2 regions of the Dokdonia sp. Hel_I_63 genome follow, and region 1 is predicted to be linked to the other one. Evidence: riboswitches for the same ligand, from Rfam matches in the RefSeq annotation. Region 1 holds a riboswitch; the other holds the start of a gene.

Evidence for each region. Region 1 has a riboswitch for thiamine pyrophosphate ahead of thiS (sulfur carrier protein ThiS). Riboswitches for the same ligand answer to the same signal wherever they lie in the genome.
Region 2: linked by a shared signal. The riboswitch ahead of JM84_RS01510 (TonB-dependent receptor) and the one ahead of thiS (sulfur carrier protein ThiS) in region 1 are both predicted to bind thiamine pyrophosphate.

The regions. Positions count from the first base shown of each region.
Region 1 is NZ_VISD01000001.1:2,280,755-2,296,609, reverse strand. It holds gene moeB (HesA/MoeB/ThiF family protein) at 1-661, opposite strand, end outside; gene thiH (2-iminoacetate synthase ThiH) at 663-1,781, opposite strand; gene JM84_RS09975 (thiazole synthase) at 1,793-2,563, opposite strand; gene thiE (thiamine phosphate synthase) at 2,567-3,208, opposite strand; gene JM84_RS09965 (hydroxymethylpyrimidine/phosphomethylpyrimidine kinase) at 3,208-3,981, opposite strand; gene JM84_RS09960 (thiamine phosphate synthase) at 4,180-4,767, opposite strand; gene thiC (phosphomethylpyrimidine synthase ThiC) at 4,875-6,734, opposite strand; gene thiS (sulfur carrier protein ThiS) at 6,790-6,993, opposite strand; TPP riboswitch at 7,088-7,182, opposite strand; gene JM84_RS09945 (sensor histidine kinase) at 7,332-8,804, opposite strand; gene JM84_RS09940 (response regulator) at 9,266-11,413, shown strand; gene JM84_RS09935 (hypothetical protein) at 11,874-15,855, shown strand, end outside.
Region 2 is NZ_VISD01000001.1:347,617-363,471, reverse strand. It holds gene JM84_RS01550 (metallophosphoesterase family protein) at 1-75, shown strand, start outside; gene JM84_RS01545 (sensor histidine kinase) at 157-1,350, shown strand; gene JM84_RS01540 (NUDIX domain-containing protein) at 1,347-1,934, shown strand; gene JM84_RS01535 (hypothetical protein) at 1,957-2,301, shown strand; gene JM84_RS01530 (HIT family protein) at 2,308-2,697, opposite strand; gene JM84_RS15435 (four helix bundle protein) at 2,780-2,974, opposite strand; gene greA (transcription elongation factor GreA) at 3,163-3,639, opposite strand; gene JM84_RS01515 (hypothetical protein) at 3,829-4,251, shown strand; gene JM84_RS01510 (TonB-dependent receptor) at 4,388-6,565, opposite strand; TPP riboswitch at 6,725-6,817, opposite strand; gene JM84_RS01505 (ketopantoate reductase family protein) at 6,928-7,851, shown strand; gene JM84_RS01500 (leucine--tRNA ligase) at 8,034-11,024, shown strand; gene JM84_RS01495 (SemiSWEET family sugar transporter) at 11,117-11,386, shown strand; gene ald (alanine dehydrogenase) at 11,512-12,618, shown strand; gene JM84_RS01485 (zinc metallopeptidase) at 12,809-13,510, shown strand; gene trxA (thioredoxin) at 13,657-13,974, shown strand; gene JM84_RS01475 (ClpP family protease) at 14,175-14,723, shown strand; gene JM84_RS01470 (DUF58 domain-containing protein) at 14,827-15,762, shown strand.

The DNA.
Region 1 (15,855 bases):
CAGAAAGAACTTCACCTATTCCACAGATGATTTTTAATACTTCATTGGCTTGTAATGCACCTATAATTCCTGCTAGTGCGCCTAGAACGCCTGCTTCAGAGCAATTAGGCATTTCATTCTGTTTAGGAGGTGTTGGGTATAAACATCGGTAGGTAGGACCACTGTTGTAATTATAAACAGCCAGCTGCCCTTCAAATTTATAAATAGAACCCAGCACGACAGGTTTATTTTTTAATACAGCAGCATCATTTACTAAATATCGCGTAGCAAAATTATCAGAACCATCCACAATGATATCATAGTTTGCAAAGAGCTCTAGCGCATTATCTCTAGTAAGACGCATTGGGTATGTTTCAAATTTAATATAAGGATTGAGTTTTTCTAAGCGCCTTGTAGCTGATATGGCTTTATTACTCCCAATATCATCATGATTATACAATATTTGACGTTGTAAATTGGATTGCTCCACCACATCATTATCTATGATTCCAATGCTACCAACACCTGCAGCAGTAAGGTATTGTAATACTGGGCAGCCTAGGCCACCTGCACCAATAACTAAAACGCTTGCTTTTTTGATTTTCAATTGACCTTCTAATCCTATTTCTTCTAGATTGAGGTGTCTGCTATATTGTTGTTTTTCTGAAGTGGTTAGATCCATTTTACACAGTTTTAAAATAACTTTTATCCCAATCTTTCCAAACCGCTTGGTATCCTTTAGATTCAATCATTTGTTTGATTTCATCAGTATCTCTTTCGTCTGAAATTTCAAATTGTTCTAATGATTGTGGATCCACGACGTAGCCTCCAGGGTTTGTTTTAGATTGTGCACTTATTGACGTTATCCCTAGACTTATTATGTTATTTCTAAAGCATTCACTTTCTCTTGTAGACATAGATAACTCCACATCTTCATCTAGCAAACGATAAGCACAAATAAGCTGCACCAGATCTGCGTCTGTCATTTCAACCTTAGGTTGTACTTCTCCTTGATGCGGTCTTAATCTGGGGAAGGAGATAGAGTACTTAGTTTGCCAATAGGTTTTTTGTAAATATTTTAGATGTAATGCTGTATAAAAACTATCTACGCGCCAATCTTCTAGACCAAATAAAGCACCAATACCTATCTTGTGAATGCCAGCTTTACCCAGTCTATCAGGTGTATCTAAGCGATAATCGAAGTTTGATTTTCTCCCCTTAGGGTGATGTGTTTTATACGTTGCTTCGTGATACGTTTCTTGATATACCAACACAGCATATAAACCAGCACTAACGAGCTGTTCATATTCCTCTTGATCCAGTGGCTGTACTTCGATACTTATATTTGAAAAATGTTCTCTGATGAGTTCAATAGCATGCTTTAGATAAGAAACACCAACAGTCTTATTTGCTTCTCCGGTAACCAGTAATATGTGATCATATCCTTTAGACTTTAGAAATGCAACCTCTTTTAGGATCTCTTCATCATTGAGTGTTCTACGAGGGATTTTATTAGTCATACTAAAACCGCAGTACGTACATATGTTTTGACACTCATTAGACAGATACATCGGGATATACATCTGGATGGTATTACCAAATCGCTTCTTAGTAAGCGCATGACTACGTTGTGCCATTTCTTCTAGAAAACCCTTTCCAGCAGGAGATATAAGTGCTTTAAAATCTTCTAAATCGATTTTTTCCTTATCAAGAGCATGCCGTACATCTTGTGCTGTGTAGCTATAGATTTCTTTTTCTACAGTATCCCAATCATAGGTGTCAAAAGTGCTTTTAAAAGACATAACTAGTTGTTTTAATTAAGAAAAGAAGTGAGCGGGCTGCTAGCTTCTGCATATGTTTTTACCGGAGCTAGTTTTGCATTGTAAGCCATGCGACCAGCCTGTACTGCCATTTTAAATGCTTTTGCCATAGCTACAGGATTTTTAGACACTGCGATGGCTGTGTTCACTAAGACAGCATCAGCTCCTAACTCCATAGCATAAGCCGCATGCGACGGACTACCAATACCGGCATCTACAATTACAGGTACATTACTTTGCTCAATGATAATTTCTAGAAAGTCTACCGTTTTTATTCCTTTATTAGTGCCTATGGGTGCTCCTAAAGGCATCACACATTGTGTGCCCACATCTTCCAGCCTTTTACATAACACAGGATCTGCGTGTATGTATGGCATCACTACAAAACCTAATTTTACTAGTTCTTCGGCGGCATTGAGGGTTTCTATAGGATCTGGTAAAAGGTATTTGGGATCGGGGTGAATTTCTAGTTTAATCCAATTAGTCTCTAGTGCCTCACGTGCTAGCTGCGCTGCAAAAACGGCTTCTGTTGCAGTTCTTACTCCAGAGGTGTTAGGTAGTATATTCACATGAGGACGCATAATGCTTTGCAGCATAGTATCCTCTTCATTTCCAACATCTACACGCTTTAGAGCAACGGTTATTAGTTCGCTTTCAGAGGCTGTCAAAGCCTCTGTCATTAAATGATCTGCGCTAAATTTTCCCGTTCCAGTAAATAATCGTGAGCTGAATTCCTTATCAGCTATTCTTAAAATATCGTTCATATATTATTTAAATGTATGGCGTTGTTCTTCTATTAATGATGCTCCTAGGGATTGCTGGAACGCATCTATCTTTGTAAAGTCATTGGTGATTTCGCCAGATACAGCGATGCCATGAATACCTGTTTCCAGTAGATTTGTTACGTCGCTTAAAGTGATTCCTCCGATTGCGATAATGGGAGTTTTAGTTTTTAATTCATCTGTAATGAGACGATAACCGTTAAAACCTAAAATTGGGCTTAAATTCTTCTTGGTAGATGTAAAACGTAACGGCCCAAGACCTATGTAATCTACTCCTTTGTTTATCAATGATACACAGTCTTCTAGCGTATTTGCAGTACCTCCTATAATTTGCCAAGAGTATAAATACGCTCTAGCGACAGTAGGGCAGGAGTCGGTTTTTCCTAAGTGCACACCATCTGCTTTTGCTTCTTTTGCTATCTCATAGTGATCATTGATGATGAGTTTTGTACGGTATTGTGCGGTTATTGCTCGCGCTTCTTTTGCTGTAATTAGTACCTGATCTAAAGAGACATTTTTTAAGCGAAGTTGCACCAGTGTTGCTCCATGCGTGCAAGCATTCTCTATGTTATCAAGATGCACTTCTGGCGTTTTGCCCTGAGAGATATAATGTAGTTTTGGTATCATTACAATTTAATTTTTATTGTTGGATAACAGTGTTGTCCCAGTAAGCTATCGGTTGAGTTTAAAAAGGTCTCGGTATAATATTTTGCGTTTATTGAAGCCTCTTCTATGTTTTGCCCTAACAGCATATTACTTGCCAGCGCGGCCGAAAGCACACAACCACTTCCATGTTTTTGTAACACCTTTTCTACCTTAGGAGTAATATTTTTTACAACGGTTTTACTGTGGTAAAGGACGTCCCAGCCTGTTTTATCCTTTCTATGTCCACCTTTTAAGTGAATATTGGTCAAGCTGCTTATGTGTTCTATCGTTTCTTCCATACTGAGGTCTGGATATAGCAGTTGGATCTCATCATAATTAGGCGTAACTATATAGCATTGTGACCATATTTTATCCAAAATATCATGATGCTCGAGGCTATGAAAATCAAAACCAGCACTCGCTTTTATGATGGGATCTATAATGATTTTTATCTCAGGATTAAGCATATGTAAGCTATCCAAAACAAGCGACAGCACTTCCCATGACTGTATAACCCCAATCTTCACTACGGAGATTTCAAATCGCTCAAAAAGCGTTTCTATTTGTGAAATAATCACAGCTTTGTCCATCCACACGCATTCTTTAAAATCGATGTCATTTTGAACCGTAACTGCGGTACACACTGATAAACCGTATAGTTGGTGCGATTCAAAGGTTTTAATATCTGAAGTGATTCCTGCGCCACTTGATGGGTCTAGGCCTGCAATGGTTAGTATGTAGTTGTTCGTTTTCAATATTATTTTACTGGTTTTATTTGGACGTTCCTTGTTTTCTTCTGCTTTTTATGTGGGCGTTCCCTTTCAGGTCAGGCTTTCGCTACTCACTTTTTTATGAATGAAATATTCATAAAAAGAGCTCAGACATATAGCCTGAGGTGAGCGCAGTCTAACCGCTCAATCTTTAACGCAAACTGTTTATTGTTTTGACATAGGCTATCCAAATGCTGATTTTATTTTTTTAAAACTCTGTAGCGGATTTTCTGTTTTCCAAATACTTCCCAACACAGCGATTCCATTATATCCTAGTTCATTGACTTGTGCTACATTTTCTGGACAAATACCGCCTAGGGCTATGATTGTTTTATCACTGTTATTTACATCAAAGCCACGGGCTTTGTAGCCTTCCTTTGAAATGGAATCAAACACAGGACTCAAAAAGTGATAATCGAATTCAAAATAGCAGTCTTCTAGAGCTTGCAAATCATGAAAGGAAGAGCTTATCGTTTTTCCGAACATGTTTAATCCTTTAAAATACTTACCAGGATTATCTATGTGATCCATGCGATGTTGTTCCTTAAAATGGATTCCTTTGAGATTGAATTCGTTGATTATCCTATGATGATCGTGCACTACAACCCTGTCATGAAATACCGTATCTATCTGCTGTATATAGGCGCTATATTCCTTATAACTTTTATGTGGCTTTCGTAAATGATAACATGCTAATCCTTGTTTAAATAACTGGTGTAGTATTTCTACTTCATTAGGGATATCATATTCTGGTGATAGTACGATGATCATGTTTTTGAGTTAAGGATTGAAATGAAAATCCTTTTGCCTTTTTCTGGCAAAAGATTGTAGTGGAAAGCCTGCCCACGCTTTTGCAGCGTGGGAACTCCCACATCTTTTTACAGATATACTTCGGAACCTTTGGCTTTAAATTCTTTAGACTTTTCTTCCATTCCTTTTTGGATGACTTCGTTATCAACTATGTCATTTACAGCAGCAAAATCTCTTACTTCCTGAGAAATTTTCATGGAGCAAAATTTTGGTCCGCACATGGAGCAGAAGTGAGCCACTTTTGCTCCAGCAGCTGGTAAGGTTTCATCGTGATACTCACGAGCGCGCTCTGGATCGAGCCCAAGATTGAACTGGTCTTCCCAGCGAAATTCAAAACGCGCCATACTCAGCGCATTATCTCGATGTTGTGAACCTGGGTGACCTTTGGCCAAATCTGCAGCATGGGCAGCTAGTTTGTAAGTAACCACACCAACGCGCACGTCTTCTTTATTAGGTAATCCTAGGTGTTCTTTTGGAGTAACGTAGCACAACATCGCACAACCATACCAGCCTATCATGGCAGCACCAATTCCAGAGGTAATATGGTCATATCCAGGCGCAATATCTGTGGTAAGCGGCCCTAAAGTGTAAAATGGAGCTTCATCGCAAAGCTCGATTTGCTTCTCCATATTTTCCTTAATCATGTGCATCGGTACGTGACCAGGACCTTCTATAAAGCACTGCACATCATGCTTACGAGCGATTTTTGTAAGTTCGCCTAGTGTTTCTAGCTCGGCAAATTGTGCCTCGTCATTTGCATCTGCTACAGATCCTGGGCGTAAACCGTCACCTAAAGAAAAGGCAACGTCATATTGCTTTAAAATCTCACAGATATCTTCAAAATGGGTGTATAAAAAGCTCTCTTTATGGTGTGCAAGACACCACTTTGCCATGATAGATCCGCCACGAGAGACGATACCCGTCACGCGATTTGCGGTCATAGGCACATAACGCAATAGCACACCGGCGTGTATGGTAAAATAATCTACGCCTTGCTCTGCTTGCTCAATTAAGGTGTCCTTAAAAATCTCCCACGTAAGATCTTCGGCAACGCCATTTACTTTTTCTAAGGCTTGGTAAATAGGAACTGTTCCCACGGGAACAGGGGAGTTACGTATGATCCACTCGCGTGTTTCATGTATGTTTTCACCCGTAGATAAATCCATGATATTATCTGCTCCCCAGCGGCATGCCCATACTGCTTTTTCTACTTCTTCCTCAATGGACGAGGTAACTGCAGAGTTTCCAATATTTGCATTGATCTTCACCAAGAAATTACGTCCTAAAATCATAGGCTCTGCTTCTGGGTGGTTGATGTTTGATGGGATTACGGCGCGACCTCTTGCAACTTCCGAGCGTACAAATTCTGGCGTGATTTTATCAGGAATAGATGCACCAAAATGTTCTCCTTTATGTTGCTTTCTAATCTCCGTCATCTCATCGATACGCTGATTTTCGCGAATAGCGATATACTCCATTTCTGGAGTGATGATTCCTTGTTTTGCATAATGCAGCTGCGTGACATTTTCACCTTTTTTTGCACGCAAAGGTTTCTTTAAAAGCTTGAAACGCATATGGTCTAGGCTTTTATTATTAAGACGCTCGTTGCAATAGGTAGAGGAGTAGCTGTCTAATTGTTCTACATTATTGCGCTCCAAAATCCACGACTCACGTATGCGTTCTAAACCGCTGTGTATATCAATTTCTTTGTTTGGATCTGTGTATGGACCAGAGGTATCATACACCGTTACTGGCTCGTTTGGCGTTTTCCTTTTGGTCATTGAGTCCACAGTATCACTAAGCGCAATCTCACGCATAGCCACTTTAATCTGTGGGTGAATCTTACCGTTTACGTAGATTTTTTTTGAATTAGGAAATGGATTTCTGGTAATGCCGCCTTGCTTAGGCGCAGTGTCTCTATTTTTCATCTTTCTGGATTAATTAATGATGTTTTTCTACTCTTGAAGTACCTAGAAACAGCAATTATCCGCCTTGTGTTGCTTTAATAATAAGAACCGCATCACCATCATCAGGAACGGTGGAAACCCATTGTGATCTGGTAATAATGCGCTCATTAATAGCCACAGCAATCCCACTAACCGAAATATCGAGTTGGGTGAGAATCTGGTCTAGTGTGACCTGTGCTGGAAATTGATACGAGGTTTGATTGACCTTTATGTTTATCATGTTTAATACAATTATGAAGCATTGTGCTTCGGTTATATAAACGATAAAGGAATGAGAAGGATAGAATTAAAAATAGAGGAAGTGCGTAGTGGTGCAAGAACCTCTAACTTTTCCCTACGTTGGTATTAACCAAATCAGGTTCTAAGGATTTTTCTCAAACTAATTTAATAGCTACTCCTAAAGTTTAGACTTTAAAAGTAGTAATTATTCTCAACTAGACGAGAGAAAATGTAAAAAAATATAATGTTATGTTATGGTTGGTAGGTTTTTATAGGGATATAGGAAACAATCTGCTTACTAATAAGTTACTTGATAAACTCTTATAGACACAGCGTAAATCAGCTATTACTAACCGCAAAACGCATTACAAAATGGGTGCCTTCATTGGGTGTACTCGTACAGAAAAGTTCGCCTCCATTCATTTCAACAAAGTCTTTTGTGATGAGTAGTCCAAAACCCGTTCCTTGCTCGCCCTTAGTGCCTAAAGTTGTCTTAGGAATACAATTTTTAACAAGGTTTTTGCGCCAGCTAGTTGTCATTCCCACACCAAAATCTTGTACGCCTATTTCAATACCCTCAGGCCCTTTCATACTTGATAATATGACATTTTGATTCTTTGTACTGAATTTTATGGCGTTTGAAATCAAATTACGTAATACCACTTTAAACATATTTTCATCAATAAATAGGGTAGGGGTTTCAATTTCAAATAATAGCTTTATGTCCTTTTCTTTTGCTGGGCGTTGAAATTGCTTTGCCATAGTATTAAATATTTCTTCAATATCGCAGTGCTTTTTATTGAGTTTAATTCCTTCTAGCTGATTATATGACCAGTCTAATAAGGCGCTTACCATGGCAATTCTCTCATCCAACTCATTTTTAAGACTTTGTGAGATTTCTTTTAATTCATTGTCCTCTATTTGGTTTTCAAGTAGATTGACCAGTAAAGAAATATTATGCAGCGGTCCTCTAACGTCATGTGTAAGCAAAGAAAACAGCTTGTTTTTAAGAGAATTGACAGATTCAAGTTCGCGATTTTTACTCTCTACATCTTGCTTTGCAATTTGTAGATCTTTCGTCTGCTTGTCTACTTCTAGAGCAAGCATTTTATTAGTTTCTACCTGCGTCCTCATGTTAGACTTTTCTATAAACTTAAACTTATAACTAACGAGAATAGAAAATAAAATAAGTTGGAGTGTAATAAGTAATGATGTAATGAATACGATAAACTCCCTATCAACATCATAGTTTTCCTTTAAAAACCATGCACTTATATAGATGACTGAGGAGAGCAGCATCGGGGAATATGCATACAAATAGTATTTATTAAAACGCTCTTCATTAAATAAACGAATCCCAGAAAAAATATTCAAAAGTACAGATAGCAAAGCAGTAATCGCTGCAGACATTACGAGCGAACTATGTAACCAAGGAATATGGATAGTTAGAATATTAAGAACAAAAAGAATTGGGATTAAAACTGTGCTATATTTTAAAAAAGTATAACTACGCGATATTTTAGGATGATTGCCGCGATGAATATTTAAATAATTGGTTGTAAACAATAAAAATCCAAAGGTGGTAGTCATTGCAGAGATAAGCGATCCATTTTTTTGAATAACCTCAGGAAGAAATCCTTCTGGAAAAAGTGACCAACTCCAATGTAGTGTGAGTCCAAAAAGAATGATACAATAGTGACACAGAATTTTGTGCCTTAAAATTAAATAAGAAACAAAGTGATAAACTCCGAAAACACCAAAGATGGCGGTAAATGAGGAAACTATTAAAAAATTAATATCAAAACTATTCATATGGGGCGGTGGTTAGTTAAGAATATAATACAAGTACAATAATTAAGAATACTTGATTTTCATCTAGATTCTTAATTACGTTTCTAAGGCTCAAAACTTATATAAAATGTAATTACAATTAGGGGTTATAATAACTTAAATATGAAGTAGTTGTCTCTGTAATATAGTAAAAAAAACAATTCCTTTGAAAATTGTCTACTTAAAATTTACAGTAAACAATTCTGAATTACAGAAAATTTAGTTGGTGAATTCTAAAAAATATACCGACTCTATATAGCGTATATTTCTCTTAACAATACTAAAAACAGCTTACACATAACTACTGAATAGTAGATTTAAGCGTCTATAACTAAAGAAGTAACAATTATTTATTTTGTGTGCATTTTATCGTAATAATTTCTTTTCCAGTGACTTTTAAATTATTCTTTGCTATCTTACTAGTGCCCCAAAAGTTATTTAAGTTGAAAAACAAGCTACTTTTAGTCCTACTTGTATATTGCTATTGCGTGCCTATTGTATCTCAAAATAGCGCTAGTGGCGATATTGATAGCGTGAGTATTTTAATTTCCTCTTCTAAGGAGGAAAACCTAAACGGGAATTATAAGGATGGATTAAAATTTGCAACATCAGCCGTGCAATATGCAAATCAAGGTAAGGATAAAACCTTACAGGCAAAGGCTTATGTGAGTCTGGCAAATACCTATCAAGCTATAAAAGATTTCGCTTCCGCGAAAAAGTACTATAACCTCGCACTCCGTAAAAAAACAGATGATTACTTCGTAAACGTAGCTTCACTCAACGGTCTCGGTAATATATACTCAATGGATATAACCACTGCAGACGAGGCTGCTGCTTATTTTGAAAAGTCTATCGTATACACACTAGAGGCAGGCAAAAATGAGCATTCCTTTTATACCTATTACAATATAGCGGGCATGTACCTTAATTTTAAAGATCCAGATAAAGCATATCCTTACATTCTAGAAGCCGATACGTTGTTGCCTCTCATTGACAAAAAAGACCCAATCTACGGGCTTTTACAACAGTTGAACTTTGCTATTTATCACAACCAAAAAGAAGATCATAGACTCGCGCTCACCTTTATCAATAACGCACTAGAGATAGGAGAGGAGCATAGCCTCATCAGAGGACTCATAGATATTTATGATTTTAAAAGTGAGATACACCAAGAGCTAGGAGAATATGACGCGGCTCTGGAAAGCCTTAGAAAACATTTCTATTATAAAGACTTAGATTTTAATGAGATAAAAAATCTCCAAATAGAACAAGTTGAAGCAGATTTTAAAGTAAAAGAGTTCCAACAAAAAGCCGAATCGTCTCAATTAAAATCTAACGCTATCTTTATAGGAGGTATTAGTGCGCTGCTATTTTTAAGTACCGCCTTTTTAATCTTTTATAATCACAAAAGGCGGTTGTCATTCTTAGCACTAGAAAAAAATAATAAAGCCCTATTACAAGCAAAAAATGAAGCAGAACACGCCCATAAATTAAAATCTGAGCTATTAGTTAATATTAGTCACGACTTAAGAACACCCTTATATGGAGTGGTAGGTATAACGGAGATGCTTATAGAAAATCCTTCCATTATTAAGACAAATAAAGGTCTTTTAAATGCTTTAAAATTCTCTGGAGATCATTTAAAATCGGTGGTAAATAATATATTGAAGATTAATGAAGTAGAGTCTAACAACATTACGATTAAGCGTACAAAGGTTCATTTAGGCAACCTCTTAGAGAATATTACTACCTCCTTACATTATCTAGCAAACGAGCAACAAACGGAACTAAAACTAGCTATTGCAGATGAGATTTCTAGCTACTACATCTTAGATGAAACTAATCTCACAGAGGTTCTTTTAAAACTCATTGATAATGCGCTTAAAAACACAAAAAATGGTACTGTAACGCTCTGTGTAAATTTAGCTGAAAGAGAAAAAGGTAAGGATCACATCGCTTTTAAAGTCTCAGACACAGGAACAGGTATCTCAAAAGAAAATCTAGCAGTCATTTTTGATAGTTTTAAACAAGCTAACACAGAAGAAAACACCTCATACGGTATTGGTCTTGGATTGCCTATCGTTAAGTCCTTAATGAAGGTTATGGACAGTAAATTATCTGTCACCAGTGAAGTAGGAGTAGGATCGCAATTCTCGTTTATCCTAGCATGCGAAGTTGCAGATAAGCTTGATGAGCAACCGATGGTTTCTGAAACTAAAAGCCTACACATACTAGTCGTTGAGGACAATAAAATCAACCAACTAGTAACTCAAAAACTAATAAGCACGCTAGGTCACAAGTGTACCGTTGCTGTAAATGGAAAGGAAGCTATAAAAGAATACCACAACACCCATTTTGATCTCATCTTAATGGATCTCAATATGCCCGTGATGAACGGCTTTGAAGCCTCAGAAGTGATTTCTGCAGAAGATGGTGATATACCCATCATAGCATTAACAGCTCTAGAAATAAGCGAGGTAAAAGAGCGATGCCACAATGTGGGCATACGTGATATTATCAATAAGCCTATCAACAAAGAAGCGCTTGAGGCTATCATACAGGAGAATATACACTGTACAGATACTATCTAGACTTAAAAAAATGCACAACCTCCCGCATAGAATCCACATTTCCTCTCCGTTAAGGAATCAACATCTATTTTAAGGTAATAAAAACTGTAAGTGAGCAGTAATACGCCTTAGACTTTTATGTGGGTAGTTAATCGCTTTTGTGGAGGGTATATTACAGAAGGGAATAACTGAGTTATAGCTAGAAGTGGTTTTTAGGGGAAATGTTGGGCTTTGGGAGAAAAGATTGTTGGTTTACGGTTTCTCGTAAAGGTTGTTGGTGATAGAGGTTTATTTTTGGGGATCTGGATGACACACTCTTTACAGCGTTGGCTAGAGTAATGTGAAGGAAAAGTGTGTGAAGTGGAATTCCGAGGCTAATTAATATTGTAAGATTTAGAATTTTAAAAAGAGTTTGTTTGAATCACTGAGTAATTTGATAAGCTATAATAATTACTATAATTTTATATATTAAAATCAGTGTATGAGTAGTTTAATTAATTGGGAGGACCTTAAACCATATAGAAGTGATCAAAAAAAGAGTTTTGAAGAACTCTGTTATCAAATCACATATGAAAGATATCAAGGTGAAGGAGTTTTATCATCTATTGATGACAGTGGTGGTGGTGATGGCGTTGAGTTTTATATTGAATTTCCAAACGGAGATATATGGGGCTGGCAATGCAAGTTTTTTGGACGATTCGACGAAGGTGGTGGTAAAGAACAGATAAAAAAGTCTCTTAAAAAAGCAGGCGAAGTTCACGGAAGTAATCTAAAAAAGTGGATTTTATGCTCTAAACTTTCTCTTACTCCGAATGAAAGGAATTGGTTTTATAATAAGTTAGATAAAACCAAAAGAAATGGGGAACAAGTTTTACCTGACCTACACTCTATTACATTAGATCATTGGGGTGAGAGTGAGATATTAAATTTCTTGAGGATTTATCCAGACATACATAAATACTTCTTTTCTGAGAAAATGCTTGATCTCGATTGGTTCAAGAAAAAATTTGAACTCATTTTAACCTCTAGTGTTATAAAAGCAAAATACCTCAATGGTCTACACATAGAAGGTCAGGCCGATACATCAATTGCTCGTGTTATGTGTGATGAACGTTTGATTACACTAATAAAAGAGCACGCTGCTGAATTAGATATAGAAGGATTTGCCGTCGAGTTTTCTACTAGAATCAAAGCGATTGAAAACAATGAGAATGCGATTGGTTTTATGGATGATTATGAAACTGTGAAAAAATACGTTTTGTCTAGAGGTATTCCAGAGATCATAGATAGAGGTAATCAGCTCATTAATAAATCAATCGAACTTATTGAAAAAGAAGAATTCACAGAACTCGATTCATTGATTGGCAATATAAAGTCCTATGTGGGAGAGTTAGATAAATTATACAGTGAGTATTCTGGATATAAACTTATCGAGAAAATACCAAATATCCATTGGAATACTGAAGAAGTTGAAGAAAATGAGGATGTCAAAAACAAGATTAAAAAATGTAGAGAAACGATCCTCGGTCCATATTTTACGCTTAGAAATTATGTCGATTCCTACCAAGGGATTTTCTATTACTTTGAATTTATAAAATTAAATGAACTACATATAACTGGGAAAGCATCTAAAGGAAAAACCCATCTTGCCGTAAACACTGTTGAGTATCAAATTAACAAAAATAAACCTGCAATATTTTTATTTGGCAAAGATTTTAAAAGTGATATGCCATTTCGCGAGCAACTTAGAACTCTATTAGACATTCCTAGTAATTGGAGTGTTAGTGATTTGCTAGGGGCACTAAATATCTCAGGACGAATTCATAAAACAAAAGTAATTCTATTGATTGATGGACTTAACGAGGCTTATCATTGGAAAAAAATATGGTCAAATGATTTAGAGGCATTTATCAATGAAATAAATCAAAATTATCCACACATTTTATTTATTACTACTTATCGCAGTTCATACGAAAAGGCGATTTTTCCTGAGAATTATTTCAAATACGGTGAAGGAAACTATAAGAAAAAAGCACGAGTAGATGGTTTTGAAAATTTTAATCTGGATGAAGCTATAGATAAATATTTCAAATATTATAAGATAACTCTAGAAAATAGATCTGGAGCATTAAATTCTTTTAGAGAACCTCTTTATTTAAAGATATTTTGCGAAGCCAAACAAGGTCAAAAGGTTTCATTTCAAAATGAAGATTTATTTGATGTTTTTGATCAATACATTAAAAAATCTAATGATAGTGTATTGGCAAAACTTGAGAGAGAACCAAGGTTCAATAGGACATTTTTGTTTGACAAACTAAGTATAATTTCAAATAAATTATGGAATTATGGAGCAAGAGATATTGACTTAACTGAGGTGGTACCTTCAGCCCTTTCTGAGGATGAATTAATCGCTTTAGAAAGAGAGGATTTATTAATCTTTAGAGATTTTGGCGAATCTGAAGTCGTAACATTTACTTATGATCTTTTAAGTGGATATTTTATTGCAAAATCAATACTAAATGGAATTACAAGCGTAGATGACTGTAGTAGTTTTATTTCAAGCTCAAAATTTTATGATGAATTATTAGTGCAAGGCTCGCTACATCCACTTTACAGTGACATATTAAGATGTTTCTGCGTATTAGCTATTAAGAAATTTGGATTAAAGTTCTACAAACCTTCATTTCATAATAGATTAACAACAAATATTGTAAAAGCCCTTTTTGAAGTGAGTACTAACATCGTTGTTGAAATTAGAACAGATTCAATAAGATTCATATCAGATGTATTTACAAAAATAACGAATAGGTCTTTATTATTTAATTTATTTTCTAACACTGAATTTGATAATAATCATCCGCTAAATATGAATCTATTATCAGATTTATTATTAGAACTACCTATGGCTGAAAGAGACTTAACTTGGACTGAATACATTAGAAAAGAATATCTAGGGTTACGAGGATATGGTTTTAAAAAACTTATTCAAAATTTTGAGGAAGTAACTATCAAGGAAGAAAATCACTCCGAGCGACTGCATTTAGCATCAAAAAAAATTATGTGGTTTCTCACTTCGACTAATAAAGATATGCGTGATTTTTCCACCAAAGCACTTTACTATTATGGAAAAAAGTACATAAATAAATTTTTTGAGCTCGTTATATTTTCATTAAAAATAAACGACCCTTATGTTTCAGAGAGAATGTTAGCCAGCCTTTATGGGATTGTAATCGCTCTTTTCGAATGTAAACTTTTATCAAAAGGTGATAAAGAAGATCTGAAGAATATCGGGCTAAAGATGTATGAATTAATATTTCAAATGGAAGCAGAATGTAGTACTACGCACATTTTAACAAGAGAATATGCAAGACGTATAATTGACATTGCTTATAAACATTGCCCGAATTTACTCTCAAAAGATCAATATGCACTTTCTCAGCCTCCTTATTCATTTGGTGGAATAAGAGATTGGGGGGAATATGATTATGGCGAAAGAGATTATCATTACGAATCGCCCTTAAGGATGGATTTTAGCAATTATACCTTGGGAAGAATTGTGCCGAACGGACATTCATACTCCAACCCACCTGAAAAACAAAAAGTAAGAAGACAATTATACTGGAGAATTTATGAGTTAGGTTGGAATTTTGAGGCTTTTGGGGAGGTAGAAAAAAGACTTGGCGATGATAATTATCTATATCCACGAGATGAACAACCTACAATAGATCGTTACGGAAAAAAATATTCTTGGATAGCTTATTTCGAGATATACGGTTTTAGAGAGGATAATGATTTAGTTAAAGAAGAATATCCTAATTTTAGACCATCTGGAGCCGACATTGATCCCACATTTCCTGTGCTTCCAGAAAATAAGTTATACTTCGAAGATGACTTATTGGGAGATAGGCATCTACCATTAATTGATTGGTACAAGATAAAAAATATACCGTCGATGTCAGATTACCTTAATGTGAAAAATCTGGATGAAGATAATTTAGATTGGATTTGCGTAGGGGGAATGGTTTCGCAGATTGAGGAAGAATCAAATAGAAAAACCTTTGTTGTATTACAGGCTTATATAGTAGCAAATGAAGACTATGATGACTTTTTATGTTTTCTTAAAGACAAGGATGCAGTTTATGGTAATTCAAATCAATTATCTGAAAATTATTATACCTATGCTGGAGAAATGAATACATTGATGGACTCTACTTATGACAATTACCGTGATATATATTTTAAAATAAAAAGAAGAAAGAGGAAAGTAAAAAAAGGAGAAGAAGGTTATTATCCAAAGGTTGTATTTAATAAAGGAAGTATTTCTATGGAGTCTCCTGATGAAATAGAAATTGAAGAAAGAATTAATAAAGAGTTCAAAGTCCTTAGCCCTGTATCAGGATATAATTGGGAATCATATCATAGTAAAACAAATCAAGCTGGGCATCAAAGCGTACTCTCCAAAG
Region 2 (15,855 bases), 1.9 Mb from region 1:
GATGTGGATACAAAGGAGTTTTGGCAAAGTGATGCGCTTCCATCACTATACCCAGATGAAATAGGTAGAAATTAATAGTTGGCATTGCAACAAGCAATTAATAAGGAGGTCCGGCGTTTTTAATTTCTCCCGTATCTTTAACACAAAGAATCTTTTATGAACTTTAGCGCCCAGCCGCACATTGCGAGATGGTTTATCATCATCGCTTCGCTTATCATTACCACACTCATCTTGTGGAATGTGTCGCTGTTTTTTGATCAGCTCAAGGATGCAGAGCGTTCTAAAGTGGAAATATATGCAGCTGCTTACAGAGCCTTTGCAAATACGAGCGATGTTAATCTAGAAACTAGAAACAGGGATACACGCATTGTTTCTGATGAGCTTATATCCCTACAGCAATTTATAATAGGTGATAATAGAACCATCCCTATACTTTTATACAGCATAGAAGAAAACCATTACACACCTAGGAACATCAATAAAGAAGATAAACTCTCGCAAGAAGATTTTAAACGTCTCGCAGCGGAGTATGCACTCATTAATGAGCCTATTGTAATAGGGTATGACGGAGTTGATAGTCAGATTTTATACTACGGAAACTCATCTGTTATTAATCAGCTTAAGTATTTTCCTATTGCGCTTATTGTGATTGTTATTCTCTTTGTGGCATTGATTTACTTCTATTATTTAACCTCAAAAGCAGGAGCTCAAAATCTACTTTGGGCGGGTATGGCAAAAGAAACCGCTCACCAGATAGGTACACCACTTTCATCCCTTGTAGGTTGGACAGAAATTCTCAAAACGGAAAATGTAAATCCAGATTACATTGCAGAGATGACTAAGGATATCAATAGGCTAGAGACGATTACAAATCGTTTTAGTAAGATAGGCTCTGTTCCAGATCTAGAAGAAGTAGATATCATAGCAGAGACACAGGAAGCCTATGATTATCTGAGTAAGAGAAGCTCTAAGCTCATTAATTTCACCTTAGATGTTCCTCAAGGAGAGCTGCCTGTGATGCTTAATAAAGAACTCTATGGGTGGACTTTTGAGAACCTCATTAAAAATGCAATTGATGCTATGAAGGGTAAAGGAGCATTAACTATCGCAATTTCGCGTGACATTAGATTTGCCAAAATTCTAATTACAGACACAGGTAAAGGAATCCCAAAATCTAAGTTTAATAGTGTCTTTGAACCAGGTTTTACAACAAAAAGACGTGGCTGGGGTCTTGGACTTTCCCTCGCAAGACGTATTGTTGAGGAGTATCATGACGGACGCATAAGAGTACTAGAATCAGAATTGAATAAAGGAACCACTATGCAAATCTCCCTACGACTAGCCGAATGAATACACGTGTAAAAAATATAAAAGAAGAAATTATAAGTGATCAGTGGGCAACGCTTAAAAAAGTCCATTTTGACTATCAGAATGAAGATGGCTCTTGGGATCAGGTGCGCCGCGAGGTGTATGATCGTGGTGATGGAGCTTGTGCGCTGCTATATAATGTAAAAAGGCAAACGGTATTGCTCATCAAACAATTTAGACTGCCAGCATATCTTAATGAGAATGATGGTTTTCTCGTTGAGGCATGTGCAGGGATGATAGAAGATGAGACTCCAGAACAAACGATTATTAGGGAGATAGAGGAGGAGATGGGGTATCGCATTGATAACATTACAAAAGCGGGTGACTTTTTTATGACTCCTGGTGCAAGCACAGAGCGCATTCATATGTTTCTTGCGTCATATGAGGAAGAGCAAAAAGTTAGTAATGGCGGTGGTTTGGCAACAGAACATGAAGATATCACTGTGATTGAGTACGCTTTCGCGAAAGCGTTAAAAGCATTAAAAAATGGAGAGATTAGAGATGCAAAAACCGTAATCTTGCTGCAAAATTTGGCGCTTTCTGGAATCATGGAAAGATCTAACTAGCCAAATACATCGTACTTCTTTTATGACAACCGAATTAAAGACCATACAAACGACTATTTTACAGTGCAACTGCCCAGAATGCTACAGTAATAGTGGGCTAGAGTTGAGCTTCAAGCAAGAGTGGAAAGATACTTTCTGGGTCAAAAAAGCGACAGATGTAGTACGTGAAGAGATATACTGCAAGCACTGTGAATTTCCTATTTATCCCGTAAAATGGACCGAAGATATTGAGCGTCTTTATGAGTACAATCTAAAACGCGCCGAAAAAGAAACCTTCTTTAAAGTAAAATCACAAACCTATGTGATAGGGGCTATTACTCTAGCAGTCATTGCTATTGTGGTTTTTTCGTTGGTTAGTGGTTTGTAAATCGTCTTAAAACTCCCCTTTTATAGCTTCTACAAGATTTTTAAACTCTCCATCGGTAAGTGTCACTTTTTTCTTAAATTGGATATCCTCCATAGTTTGTAGCGGTACAAGATGTATATGTACGTGAGGAACTTCAAGACCTATTACAGAGACGCCTACGCGTTTACAAGGCACTGCTTTTTCTAGAGCAATTGCAACCTTGCGAGAGAATAGCATGAGGTCAAGATATTCTTGTTCCTCAAGATCAAATATTTTATTTACCTCTTTTTTAGGAATACAAAGTGTATGTCCTTTTGCATTAGGATTTACATCCAGAATAGCGATGTGTTTATCATCTTCGGCAACAATGTGTCCTGGAATTTCTCTATTTATAATCTTTGTGAAAATGCTTGGCATAATTTGAAATTGAAATTGAAACTGAACTCGAACAAGCTTCTTATTTACTATTTTTAATTCTGGTGACGATTATTCTTATGAGTTAATCGTTTTCATTTCTGAGCGATGCGAGATTGTTTTCGGATAATATATTTGCTTTAACTTGAATGTTGAGATTGCGCATGCTTTCTCTTAGTTCTTTTAAACAAATTCTGAGTTTATGAACTTTGTCGTTAGTGGTTCCCGCCCCTAAGGCTTCTCCATAGTTTAAAGTAGATGAGCAAGATGATCGTATCAATTGTTTTGCGAGATATTCTGCAGTAAATAAGATGGTTTTTTATTGTAAAGTATAATAACCGCAGCAGCAAAATCTTCCAGAAGTTCACTCAAATCGAAAGGTTTATCGCTCATATTATAATTCTTTAGCCAACTTCATTTTTCAACTTCTCGTTCAATTTCAATTTCAACTTCAATTTCGAGTTCAACTTAGTCTCTTGAGATAGAAACAACGTCAAATTTCATCACGCCACTTGGCACTTGAATTTCGGCTACTTCGCCTACTTTCTTGCCTAGGAGTCCTTTACCTATAGGTGAGTCTACAGAGATGAGACCTTTTTTAATGTCGGCTTCATTTTGAGCTACAAGTTTGTAGGTCATGGTTGCGCCATTAATTTGATTTTTAATCTTTACCGTAGAGTGCACAAGTACTTTAGAAGTGTCTAGTTGTGACTCGTCAATGATACGTGCATTTGAGGCTAGGTTTTCTAGCTTAGCAATACGCATTTCTAGCATACCTTGGGCTTCCTTTGCAGCATCATATTCGGCGTTTTCACTTAAATCTCCTTTGTCACGAGCATCTGCAATATCTTGTGATGCCTTAGGGCGCTCTACATCGCGTAGGTGATTGAGTTCATCCTTGAGTTTCTTTAAGCCCTCTGGTGTATAATAATTTACCTTACTCATAATAGATCCGGTTTAAGTATAATTAGTTTAAAAATGTTGTCATTTTATGCATACACATAAAAAAAGTCCCTCTTCGGGACGTGTCTCACGAATATACAAAATATTTTAAATCCTTTACCGTTTTATGGTACCTTGCGAGCCTAAATTATTGAAATCACGCTTTCGCGAAAGCGTAAAAAAAATATTTCTATGCGTCAGATATTGACCTTTGTCCTTCTTACTACTCTTTGCTTTTCATGCACAAATAGTGATGATGGAAACCAGCGTAATCCTTTCTTACTAGATGTGAACTTTTCTACACAGTTGAGTGCTATCCAGGTATTAGATTTAGAAATTCCAAGTAACCCTATCTACGTTCAAAACGGAGGTATACGTGGTCTTTTTGTTATTAATACAGGGAGTAGCATTGTTGCGTGGGAAGCATCAGATCCTAACCATGCACCGAATGATTGCTCGCTTATGGTAATAGACGGTATTAATGTAAAATGCCAGTGTGATGATGATAATAGTTACAATCTCTTTACTGGGCAATCTAATAATGAAGTGCTAGAATACACAATGCTTAATTACCGAGTAAATGCTTCTGGTAATAGCATCACAGTATTTAACTAAAAGTAAAAAAAGAAGCCGACTCAAAAGAGACGGCTTCTCACTTACAATTTGTAGTTCAGTCCCCCAACTGATTACACATTGTTTAATTTTAGTGTCTTAAATATAGCGAAAATTAAATAATAAGGTCGTTTATCCCTTAAAATTTAAGTGTAGCTCCTACTAAGAAGTTAATTCCCGCCTGCGGATAATAGCCCGCTCCTTCAATTGTTGTAATCTCATTAGGTACTGAGAAATCATCATCATACGTAAAGAAATACCCGTTAGACACATAGTCTATATTAAAGATGTTGTTTACTAATCCGTTAAGGATAATTGATTTAAAAACAGACACATCCTCTATCTCATAACTTATATTTAAATCATTTGTAAAGTAACTGTCTAGCTTTGAAAAGTCGCTATCGATGTTTCCTAGATATTGTTCTCCTACATATTTTGATAAGAAGCTCAATCTTAAATTTTCAGCAGGTTTATAGCTTATGGTGTTACCCACTACCACATCTGGAGAATAAGAGATATTTGTATGTCCTAGGTTTGTTAATACACCATCTCTTTCAAAAACGAAGTCTCTATTCTTATTTGTGCTTAAAGCTAGATTAGGTTGTATCATCACCTTGTCAGTAATAGCAACTGCGGCATCTATTTCGATACCTGCTCTATAACTCTCGCCACTATTTGCACGTATAGGTGCTCCTACGTCATCTAGTGCTCCAGTTAGAACTAGCTGGTCACGATATCCCATATAATATCCATTTACATTAAGCGACACGCGGCTCGTGTTGTATCTCCATCCTAATTCCCAGTCGTTAAGACGCTCTGGACGCGGTGCTCCGTTTTCAAAATCTGTACGGTTAGGTTCGCGATTTGCTCTTGCAAAAGATGCATATAATTGATTTTCGCTGTCTATTTTATAAGAAAGACCTGCTTTTGGGTTAAAGAAACTATAGTCTTCGTCTACAATAAATTCGGCAACGTCAGAGTTGATTCCGTCTGTAGTGTATGAGATAAAGCGCTGCTGTAAGTCTAAATATCCACTCCATTTTGAATTGAAGCGATAGTTCGCTTTCGCGAAAGCAGAAAATTCTTTTTTCTTCCCAGTCCCGAAGTAATAGTTATCACCAGTCTCACTATCACTAGCAAAACGCGCCCAAATCACTTCGCCAAAATGGTCTCCATCATATATACTACCATAAGCACCACCTACAAAGTCAATCTTATTGTCCTTGTAATTTGCCGTCGCACTTGCCACATAGAAGTCATTGTCTAGCCAGCGACGTCTTATAATATCTGATGTTTCTATGGTTTCACTCCCTATAACTACAGGGGAAATACTGTAAAAAGCAAGATCTTCATCCTCTTTATATTCTTCAAAAAAGCCTCTACCATAGGTGTAGTTTAAACTGAGCTGTGTGCTCCAGTTATTGTCATAACGCTGGTTCCAGTGTAGTTGGTAATGATCCTGCTTGTAATCATCTACTTGATTCTCGTGAAAGCGTGTTTCACCATTCTCATCTGTAAACTGTCCCGCAGGGTTAAAGGTTCTATCTTCGGCTAGTGTCTCTGCATCTATCCCAAACCAAGATTGGTATGTAACCTCTGATCCTGCAAAGTTGATAAGCTTGATAAGCGTATTATCATCCTTGTATGCTGCTTGCAAAAAGTAAGATTTAAGATCAGATGACGCACGGTCGATGTAACCGTCAGATTTGATCTGTGATAAACGACCAGATATCTCTATGTGATCGTTAAGCAAGCCTGTGCTAAATTTCACATTGTGACGTCGCGTCCCAAAAGACCCAAAAGAGTTAGAAATCTCGCCATATGCCTCATTAGAAATTGCATCTGTAAGAATATTAAGACTTGCTCCAAAAGCTCCAGGTCCATTAGTAGAAGATCCTACACCACGTTGCAATTGTAAACTCTCGACAGAAGAGCTGAAGTCTTGAAGATTTACAAAGAACGTAGTTGCACTCTCTGCATCATTATATGGGATTCCATTTATAGTAACATTGATACCTTGATTACCCGTACCGCGCACTCTAAAACCTGTGTAACCTATTCCCGCACCTGCATCTGAGGTTGTTACTACACTTGGTAAAAAGTTAAGCTGCGTGGCAATGTCTTGACCTAAGTTGCGCTCTGCAATTTGTTTTTTTGTAAGGTTGGAATGCGTAATAGGTGAGTCGGCTTTTACTCGTACAGAACGAACTAAAACTTCATCAAGTGACTCTACTTTTGTAGTGTCTACCACTGTTTTCTCTTGTGCGCTAGCTGTAATTCCTGCAAGCGCAATCATACTCAATAGGATCTTTTTCATCCGTATATGGTTTAGTTACGAATACAAAGGGCAAATATTCTAAATGAGTTAGCATTTACATACCTGTGCGATAAGCACATATTGAAGAGGGTGCACCGTGGTGCTTCTCAAGAGAAATATGGTGACACTAGAAAAGCTAATTTGTATAGCGTTATCTGGAAAGACATGTTCCTCATTCCTAAACAGCATTACCTGTTCTAGGTTCAATGGGTATAATCTCAGCTTCGTATAAAAGCACCCCTTTGAGATTTTGCAAAGATATACTAGAGTTTTTAATTAAGATATTATAAAGAAAAAATAAATCCGCTTACTGTACTTTTAAACTGACTAGCATTTTCTAGTTCTTATAAAATTATAAAACGATGCATATTTTGATTTACGGAGCCGGTGGCGTGGGAGGATTCTTTGGTGGTAAACTCGCACTTGCTGGAAATAAAGTGACCATGATTGCTAGAGGAGAACACCTTACGGCCATACAAGAAAACGGTATTGAGGTAAAAAGCATAACAGGAGACTTTAAAGCTAGTCCGTATCTGGCAACAGATAATCTTAGCAAGATTGAAACGCCAGACCTAGTCATCTTTGGAGTGAAGTCATATCAAATAGACAGCGCTGTAAAAGGTATATTGCAATATTGTGATGAAAATACTTTGTATCTGCCTTTACAAAATGGAGCAAGTAATGTAGAGGTCCTCAATTCGATGGTGCCTAAGTCACAAGTACTGGCAGGACTTTGCCGTATGATAAGTTTTATTGAAGCGCCAGGAGTGATTTCTAATCCAGATATTGCGCCTGCAATACTCTTTGGAGAACAGGATAATAGTAAGACGGAACGCCTAGAAAAAATACTGTCTGTATTTACAGATGCAGGAATTAATGCGGCTGTTCCAGATAATATTCAAGTAGCCATCTGGCAAAAGTTCCTTTTTATAACAACCATAAGCGCCATAGGCGGACTAACAAGAGTTCCTATAGGAGTGATGAGAGAGCAGCCATATATAAATGAATTGATGCGCAAAACCGCGCAAGAAGTATTTGAGGTGGCAAAAGCAAAAGGAATTATACTCCCAGAGAAAACAATTAAAAATATGTTTGAAGCCATTAGCAAGCAAGCCCATGAGACTACAGCCTCAACACAGCGCGATATTATGGCGGGAAAACCTAGCGAATTAGAAAACTTCAATGGTTATATCGTGAAGGAAGGTAAAAGACTAGGTGTGCCTACACCCGTAAACGAGATGATTTATGAGTTGTTATTGCCGCAAGAACAACAGGCAAGACAATAGTCATTTCGACAGCGAGCAGCGACGAGAAATCACATTACAGTGAGTATACAAAAGTGAGTGTTATAATGATAACCAAAGCATGTCATTGGCTACTATCTAATTCCCCATAATTAATTGTAAATTTGCCCCCTTAAATGAGGAAGAGCACGCTTTCGCGAAAGCGTATAAATAATACATATACCATGAAATACCACTTTAACGAGATAGAAGCCAGATGGCAACAATACTGGGCAGATAAAGGCACTTTTCACGCGTCAAATAACAGTGATAAACCTAAATATTATGTGCTTGATATGTTTCCTTATCCTTCTGGAGCAGGGCTTCACGTGGGTCACCCGCTTGGGTATATTGCAAGTGATGTGTACTCGCGTTACAAGCGTTTAAAGGGGTTTAATGTATTGCATCCACAGGGATATGATTCTTTTGGATTGCCTGCAGAGCAATATGCAATCCAGACGGGGCAGCATCCTGCGGTAACTACAAAGGTGAATATTGAGGGTGGTGTAGATAACCAAGGAAATGTGATTGCTGGTTATAGAAAACAGCTGGATAAAATTGGTTTTTCTTTTGATTGGAGTCGTGAGGTGCGCACCTCAAATCCTGAGTATTATAAATGGACGCAGTGGATTTTTACAGAGCTTTTTAACTCTTGGTACAATAAGGATACAGATAAAGCAGAAGCGATAGAAACGCTGGTTTCCGCTTTCGCGAAAACTGGAAATGCCGAGGTAAACGCTGCTTGTGATGATAATATCACACCATTTACCGCTGAAGAGTGGAATGCATTTACAGAAAAAGAACAACAAGATATATTATTACAATACCGCCTTACCTATCTCGCAGAAACGGAAGTAAACTGGTGTCCAGCACTTGGGACCGTACTTGCAAACGATGAGATTGTAAACGGCGTTTCTGAGCGTGGTGGTCACACTGTGATACGCAAGAAAATGACACAATGGTCTATGCGTATTTCTGCTTATGCAGAACGTTTAATCCAAGGACTTGAAGGAATAGACTGGAGCGAATCAATAAAAGAAACACAGCGCAACTGGATAGGTAAATCTGTAGGAGCGATGGTTTCATTCCCTCTTAAAGATCATGCCGAAAGTGTAGAGGTGTTTACGACACGCCCTGATACGATATTTGGAGTGTCTTTCATGACACTAGCTCCAGAACATGAGTTAGTAGCTCAGATTACAACTCCAGAACAGAAAGAAGCAGTAGAAGCATACATTGAAAAAACGGCAAAGCGTTCTGAACGTGAGCGTATGGCAGATGTAAAAACCATCTCTGGTGTATTTACTGGAGCATATGCAGAGCATCCTTTTACAAAGGAACCTATTCCAGTATGGATAGGAGATTATGTACTTGCTGGTTATGGTACAGGAGCCGTGATGGCAGTTCCTTGTGGTGATCAACGTGATTATGATTTTGCAAAGAAATTTGATATTGCAATTCCTAACGTTTTTGAAGGCGTAGATATCTCAGAAGAAGCTTTTTCAGATAAGGCAACTACGGTTATCACAAACTCAGATTTCTTAAACGGATTAAAATATAAGAAAGCCGTAAAACTTGCGATTTACGAGTTAGAAAAAATAGGCGCAGGAGCTGGTAAAACAAACTATAGATTGCGTGATGCGGTCTTTAGCCGCCAGCGTTATTGGGGAGAACCATTTCCAGTGTATTATGAGAACGGAATCCCAAAGATGATTGACGTTGCTCATTTACCTATTAAACTTCCAGAAGTAGAAAAATACCTACCTACAGAAGAAGGCGAGCCACCATTAGGCCGTGCAGATGTATGGGCATGGGATACTAAGAATAATGAGGTTGTTTCAAATGATCTGATTGATGGGAAAACAGTCTTTGCTTTAGAACTCAATACCATGCCAGGCTGGGCAGGAAGTAGCTGGTATTTCTTTAGATACATGGAGAAAGCACAACGTGATGAAGTCTTTGCTTCAAAGGAAGCAATGGATTACTGGGGTAATGTAGATTTATATATAGGAGGATCTGAGCACGGAACTGGGCACTTATTGTACTCACGTTTCTGGGTGAAGTTCTTAAAAGATAGAGGACACGTAGGCATAGATGAACCTTTCCAAAAGATGATCAATCAAGGGATGATTTTGGGGACTAGTGCTTTTGTGTATAGATGGGAGTATGGATTTACTCCCAAGGGTGCTGAAAAGCGTAAACCAATTTTTGTTTCTAAAAATTTAATTGAAAAATCTATTAAAGAAGGAACATTTCTTAACGATGGAGAAGAATTTCAGGCAATTCGAAATAAGCTCATGAGTAGTCATGAGGGTCTGAGTTCCTCAATAACATCTTGGTCAGCATTTACGCCAATCCACGTAGACGTTTCCTTAGTCAACGCATCTGATGAGCTAGATGTAGAAGCTTTCAAGAACTGGCGTGAAGAATTTAAAAACGCTGAGTTTGTCTTAGAAGAAGGTGTTTATAAAGTAGGCCGCGAGGTTGAAAAAATGTCTAAGTCTAAGTATAACGTCGTAAATCCAGATCAAATCTGTGAGCAATACGGAGCAGACACGCTACGTATGTACGAGATGTTCTTAGGTCCGCTAGAACAAGCAAAACCTTGGAACACGGCAGGAATTACAGGAGTGCATAACTTCTTAAAGAAATTCTGGAAGCTTTACCATAATGGAGCAGACGAAGCTTTTAATGTAACTGATGAGGCGCCAAGTAAAGACAGCCTTAAAACACTTCATAAAACAATTAAAAAGGTAGAAGAGGATATTGAGAACTTTAGTTTCAACACGTCTGTATCTACATTTATGATCGCTGTAAATGAGTTAGGTGCTCAAAAATGTACTTCTCGTGAAGTGCTGGAGTCTCTGGTAATACTTATCGCTCCTTATGCTCCGCATATCGCAGAGGAAATTTGGAACAAGCTAGGCCATTCGGAAAGTATCTCTGAAGCTGCTTTCCCAATATTTGATGCAAGTCATCTTGTAGAAAGTGCAAAGAACTATCCTATCTCCTTTAATGGGAAGATGAAGTTTACGCTAGAATTACCACTAGATCTATCTAAAGATGAGATAGAAAAAGTAGTTATGGCAAATGAGAAAACACAAATGTATCTAGATGGTCGCACACCTAAAAAGGTGATTATTGTGCCTGGTAAGATTGTAAATATAGTAGGGTAATAACCTGATTTTAATATATAAAGCTTGCTTGTGTTCAGATAGCTCACGAGCAGGCTTTTGTTTTGTAATTACATTAATAATACGTTGTCGCTATGGCAGGAATTGATAACATAGAAATTATAGGTCTGGTTGCAGCCACACTTACTACGGCGGCTTTCTTGCCTCAGGTGTATCAAACCTGGAAAACTAAGGATGTCTCTGGTTTGAGTCTCCCTATGTTTACTATGTTTTTTGTAGGGATTGTATTCTGGCTCATTTATGGTGTTCTTAAAGAAAGTCTCGCCATCATATTAGCAAATGCAATTACTGTAGTCTCTTCCTTCTTATTACTCTATTTCAAAATAAAATACGATAAAAAATAGCATTTTCAGATTACTAGAAATTCATAGCTATTTTTAATAATATCATTATGAGAGCCTTTGATTTTTAGCATTTTATAATCTGCATTTTTTTAAGTTACTGTTACCTTGATGCCAAAATTTAAGCAATGGTAATAGGTGTTCCTACAGAGATTAAAAACAATGAAAATAGGGTGGGCATCACACCTGGCGGAGTCTATGAACTCGTAAAGAGAGGTCATAGCGTACATCTTCAAAAAGGAGCTGGTTTTAATAGCGGTTTTATAGATCAACATTATATAGATGCGGGCGCCACAATCCTTGATACGATTGAGGAGGTCTATGCGAGCGCAGAGATGATTGTAAAGGTAAAAGAACCTATTGAGCCAGAATATAAGCTCATTAAGAAAGATCAGATTGTATTTACTTACTTTCACTTTGCCTCTAGTGAGCCGCTCACCAGAGCGATGATTGCGAGTAAATCTATTTGTATAGCCTATGAAACGGTAGAGGAAGAAGACCAATCGCTCCCGTTGCTTACTCCTATGAGCGAAGTAGCCGGTCGTATGTCTATACAGCAAGGAGCGCGATACCTAGAGAAACCTGTAAAAGGACGAGGCGTACTTCTAGGTGGAGTTCCTGGAGTGAGTCCTGGTAAGGTGTTAGTCTTAGGAGCAGGAGTGGTGGGAATTCAAGCAGCAAAAATGGCTGCGGGACTAGGTGCTCATGTAACCATTCTTGATATTAGCATGAAGCGACTACGTCATGTAAATGATATCATGCCGCCACACGTGGTGACAGAGTTTTCAAATGAATTTAATATCCGTAAACACATAAAAACGCACGACCTTATTATAGGAGGTGTTCTTATTCCTGGTGCAAAAGCGCCAAAACTTATTACTCGAGACATGCTCAAGGAGATGCGCCCAGGTACCGTAATTGTAGATGTTGCTGTAGATCAAGGTGGCTGCGTGGAAACCTCAAAACCTACTACGCACGAAGATCCAGTTTTTATTATAGACGATGTGGTGCATTATTGTGTGGCAAATATGCCTGGTGCAGTGCCTTATACTTCCACCGTAGCGCTTACCAATATCACCCTTCCTTATGTATTAAAGATTGCAGATCAAGGCTGGAAAGCTGCATGTCTTAAAGATGCTACTCTTAAAAAAGGAGTGAATATAGTAGGAGGTTATGTTGTGTATCAAGAGATTTCGGAGGTTTTTGATATTCCATATGTTCCGCTAGCAATATAGGTTGTGGGTTACGCTTTCGCGAAAGCGAACTTTTAAAAACAACATATGTATTCCATAATCTTATGTAGTTGTCATTACAACGAGTATTTAGGGCTCTTGATGGTAAAAAGATGAATTGTAATCTTGGCTTAATTTGTGCATAATACTTTTGTAACTTTAGAAACCTAAAACAACTTTAAAATAAACGACTATGTTAGGAGGATATATGGGCTACTATATTATTGTAGGAGCTATCGGGCTTGTGAGTATGCTAGTAAGCAACAAGCTCAAAAGTAAATTTAAACATTATTCAGAAGTGCAATTGCGCAACGGGATGTCTGGAGCAGAGATTGCCGAAAAAATGCTAGCCGATAATGGAATTACAGATGTAAAAGTAATTTCTGTAGCTGGCCAACTTACAGATCATTATAACCCTAGAGATAAGACGGTAAATCTTAGTGATGTAGTTTATGGACAACGTAATGCTTCGGCAGCAGCGGTTGCTGCACATGAAGTAGGTCATGCTGTACAGCACGCTACAGCTTACAGTTGGTTGCAAATGCGATCTAAGCTTGTACCTATTGTAAACATTGCGTCAAAAATGAGTATGTGGGTTATAATGGGTGGTGTCGCTTTAATGGCTTCTACCGCAATAGGTGGTACTGTGGCAATTATAGGTCTTGCACTATACGCAATGGGAACTATATTTAGTCTCATCACTCTGCCAGTAGAGTATGACGCAAGTAACCGTGCATTAGCATGGCTTAAGGCAGAAAATATGGTAACACCACAAGAGTATGATGGAGCAGAAGATGCATTAAAGTGGGCTGCAAGAACATATCTTGTTGCCGCTATAGGGTCACTAGCAACCTTGTTATACTTTGCTCTGCAAGTTTTTGGTAACAGGCGATAGGATGTGTTATACTGTCAAATAACTCATGATAAACTGTCACAATGACGCTATAATCAAAGCTGATATAAGCGTTGTAAGGTTTGGATTAATTATTGACTAAGTTTGCATAGTACAATTAAATAGAATTACAATTAAAATATATAGTTATGGCATTAGAAATCACAGATGCGACATTTGAAGAGCAAGTATTAAACAGCGATAAGCCTGTATTAGTAGACTTTTGGGCTGCTTGGTGTGGACCTTGCCGTATGGTAGGACCAGTTATCGAGGAGATCGCAGGAGAATACGAAGGTAAAGCCGTAATAGGTAAAGTAGACGTAGATGCAAACCAAGAATTTGCAGCAAAATACGGAGTACGTAACATCCCTACAGTTCTTATGTTTAAGAACGGTGAGGTAGTAGGACGTCAAGTAGGCGTTGCTCCTAAGGCAACTTACACAGAAGCTATCGACGGACTTTTATAAGCCCAAGCTTTTTATAAGATTATAAGAAAGGTTTGGCACTGTGCCAAGCCTTTTTGTATTTTTAGAGCGCTGTTACTAGAGTACGCTTTCGCAAAAGCAAAACGATACACCACGTAGCAGTTTTGATTACTAAAAGAAAATAATGATGAGGTTTCTGTCTAGGCAGGAACGATAAATAGCCGTAATCGCGGCACCTGTTTATGGAAAAGAAAATGAAAGTACAAGACGCAATTGACAGTCAGTTGCTTGATGATAGAAAGATATTCCTCTGGGGAATGGTAGATGATAAAAGTGCAAAGCACGTAATAGATCGTTTGTTGTATCTAGATGCACAAGGTCATGGTGAGATCCAACTGTTTATTAATAGCCCGGGTGGTTATGTAACATCTGGTTTTGCAATGTATGACACTATTAAAATGATTAAAAGTCCAGTTTCTACTATCTGTACAGGTCTAGCGGCAAGTATGGGTTCACTGCTTTTATCTGTAGGAGAGAAAGGGCGTCGTTTTATACAGCCACACGCACGTGTAATGATACACCAGCCATCTGGTGGAGCACGAGGTCAAGCTTCTGATATTGAGATTACAGCACAAGAAATTGTAAAAACAAAAGAATTGAGCGCGCAAATCCTTGCTGATAACTGTGGTCAAACTTTTGAAAAAATAATGAAAGACTTCCAGCGTGATCACTGGATGGGTGCAGAGGAGTCTGTAGCTTACGGGATTGCAGATGGTGTTTATGAAGGATAATTACCTTTATAATTTTATGAGTAACACAAAGTGCGGAATTTATTCCGCACTTTGTGTTTAATGTATCAAAACATATATCTTACCTCCTTAAATCGTACTCATAATGGATATCAAATCAGAACTTAACAAAACTTCGGGCTTCGGTAACTTAGAGTTGCTGGCGCGTCAGGTAGTAGAAGGTTTTATTTCTGGGATGCATAAAAGTCCGTTTCATGGATTTTCGGCAGAGTTTGCAGAGCATAAAATCTATAACCCTGGAGAGAGTACAAAGCATATAGACTGGAAACTTTATGCCAAGACAGATAGACTGTATACAAAGCGCTATGAGGAAGAAACTAATCTACGCTGCCATCTTATATTAGATAATAGTAGTTCTATGCATTATCCCGCTGTAAAGGAGCACAGCGTTTCAAATCTTAATAAGATAAGCTTCTCTGCACTTGCGAGTGCCGCTATTATGAATCTCATGAAAAAGCAGCGTGATGCTGCGGGAATGAGTATTTACAGTGACCATTATGAATTCTATACAGGAGAGAAGGGAAGTGATAGGCACCACCACATGTTATTAGATCAATTAAATGGTGTGCTAGATCCCGCTCTTGCAAAAGCAGAAAAGAAAACAGCTACATACAAATACCTACACCTTATTGCAGAAAAGCTTAAACGTAGATCGCTGGTGTTTTTATTTTCAGACATGTTACAAGATGATGTAGAACAAGAACAATTATTTGAAGCGTTACAGCATCTCAAATACAATAAACACGAGGTGATTCTTTTTCATACGTATAGCCAAGAGAAAGAATATGACTTTAAATTTGATAATAGCCCGCGTAAATTTGTTGATGTAGAGAGTGGATCATCAATAAATTTATATGCAGATAATATTAGAGATATTTATACCAGCGCGGTAGAGACATACTTTAAAAACCTGCAACTACGTTGTGCTCAGTATCGTATTAAGTATATTCCAGCAGTAATTGAAAAAGGTTTTGCACCTATACTCACCACGTTTTTAGTGGAGCGTCAAAAATTTATTTAAAAATTTTAATTTTTTGTTTGTGTAATCAAAAAACGAGTGTATATTTGCACCCGCAACGAAGCAAAAGCAATGTTGCTTCTCTAATTAAAAAAT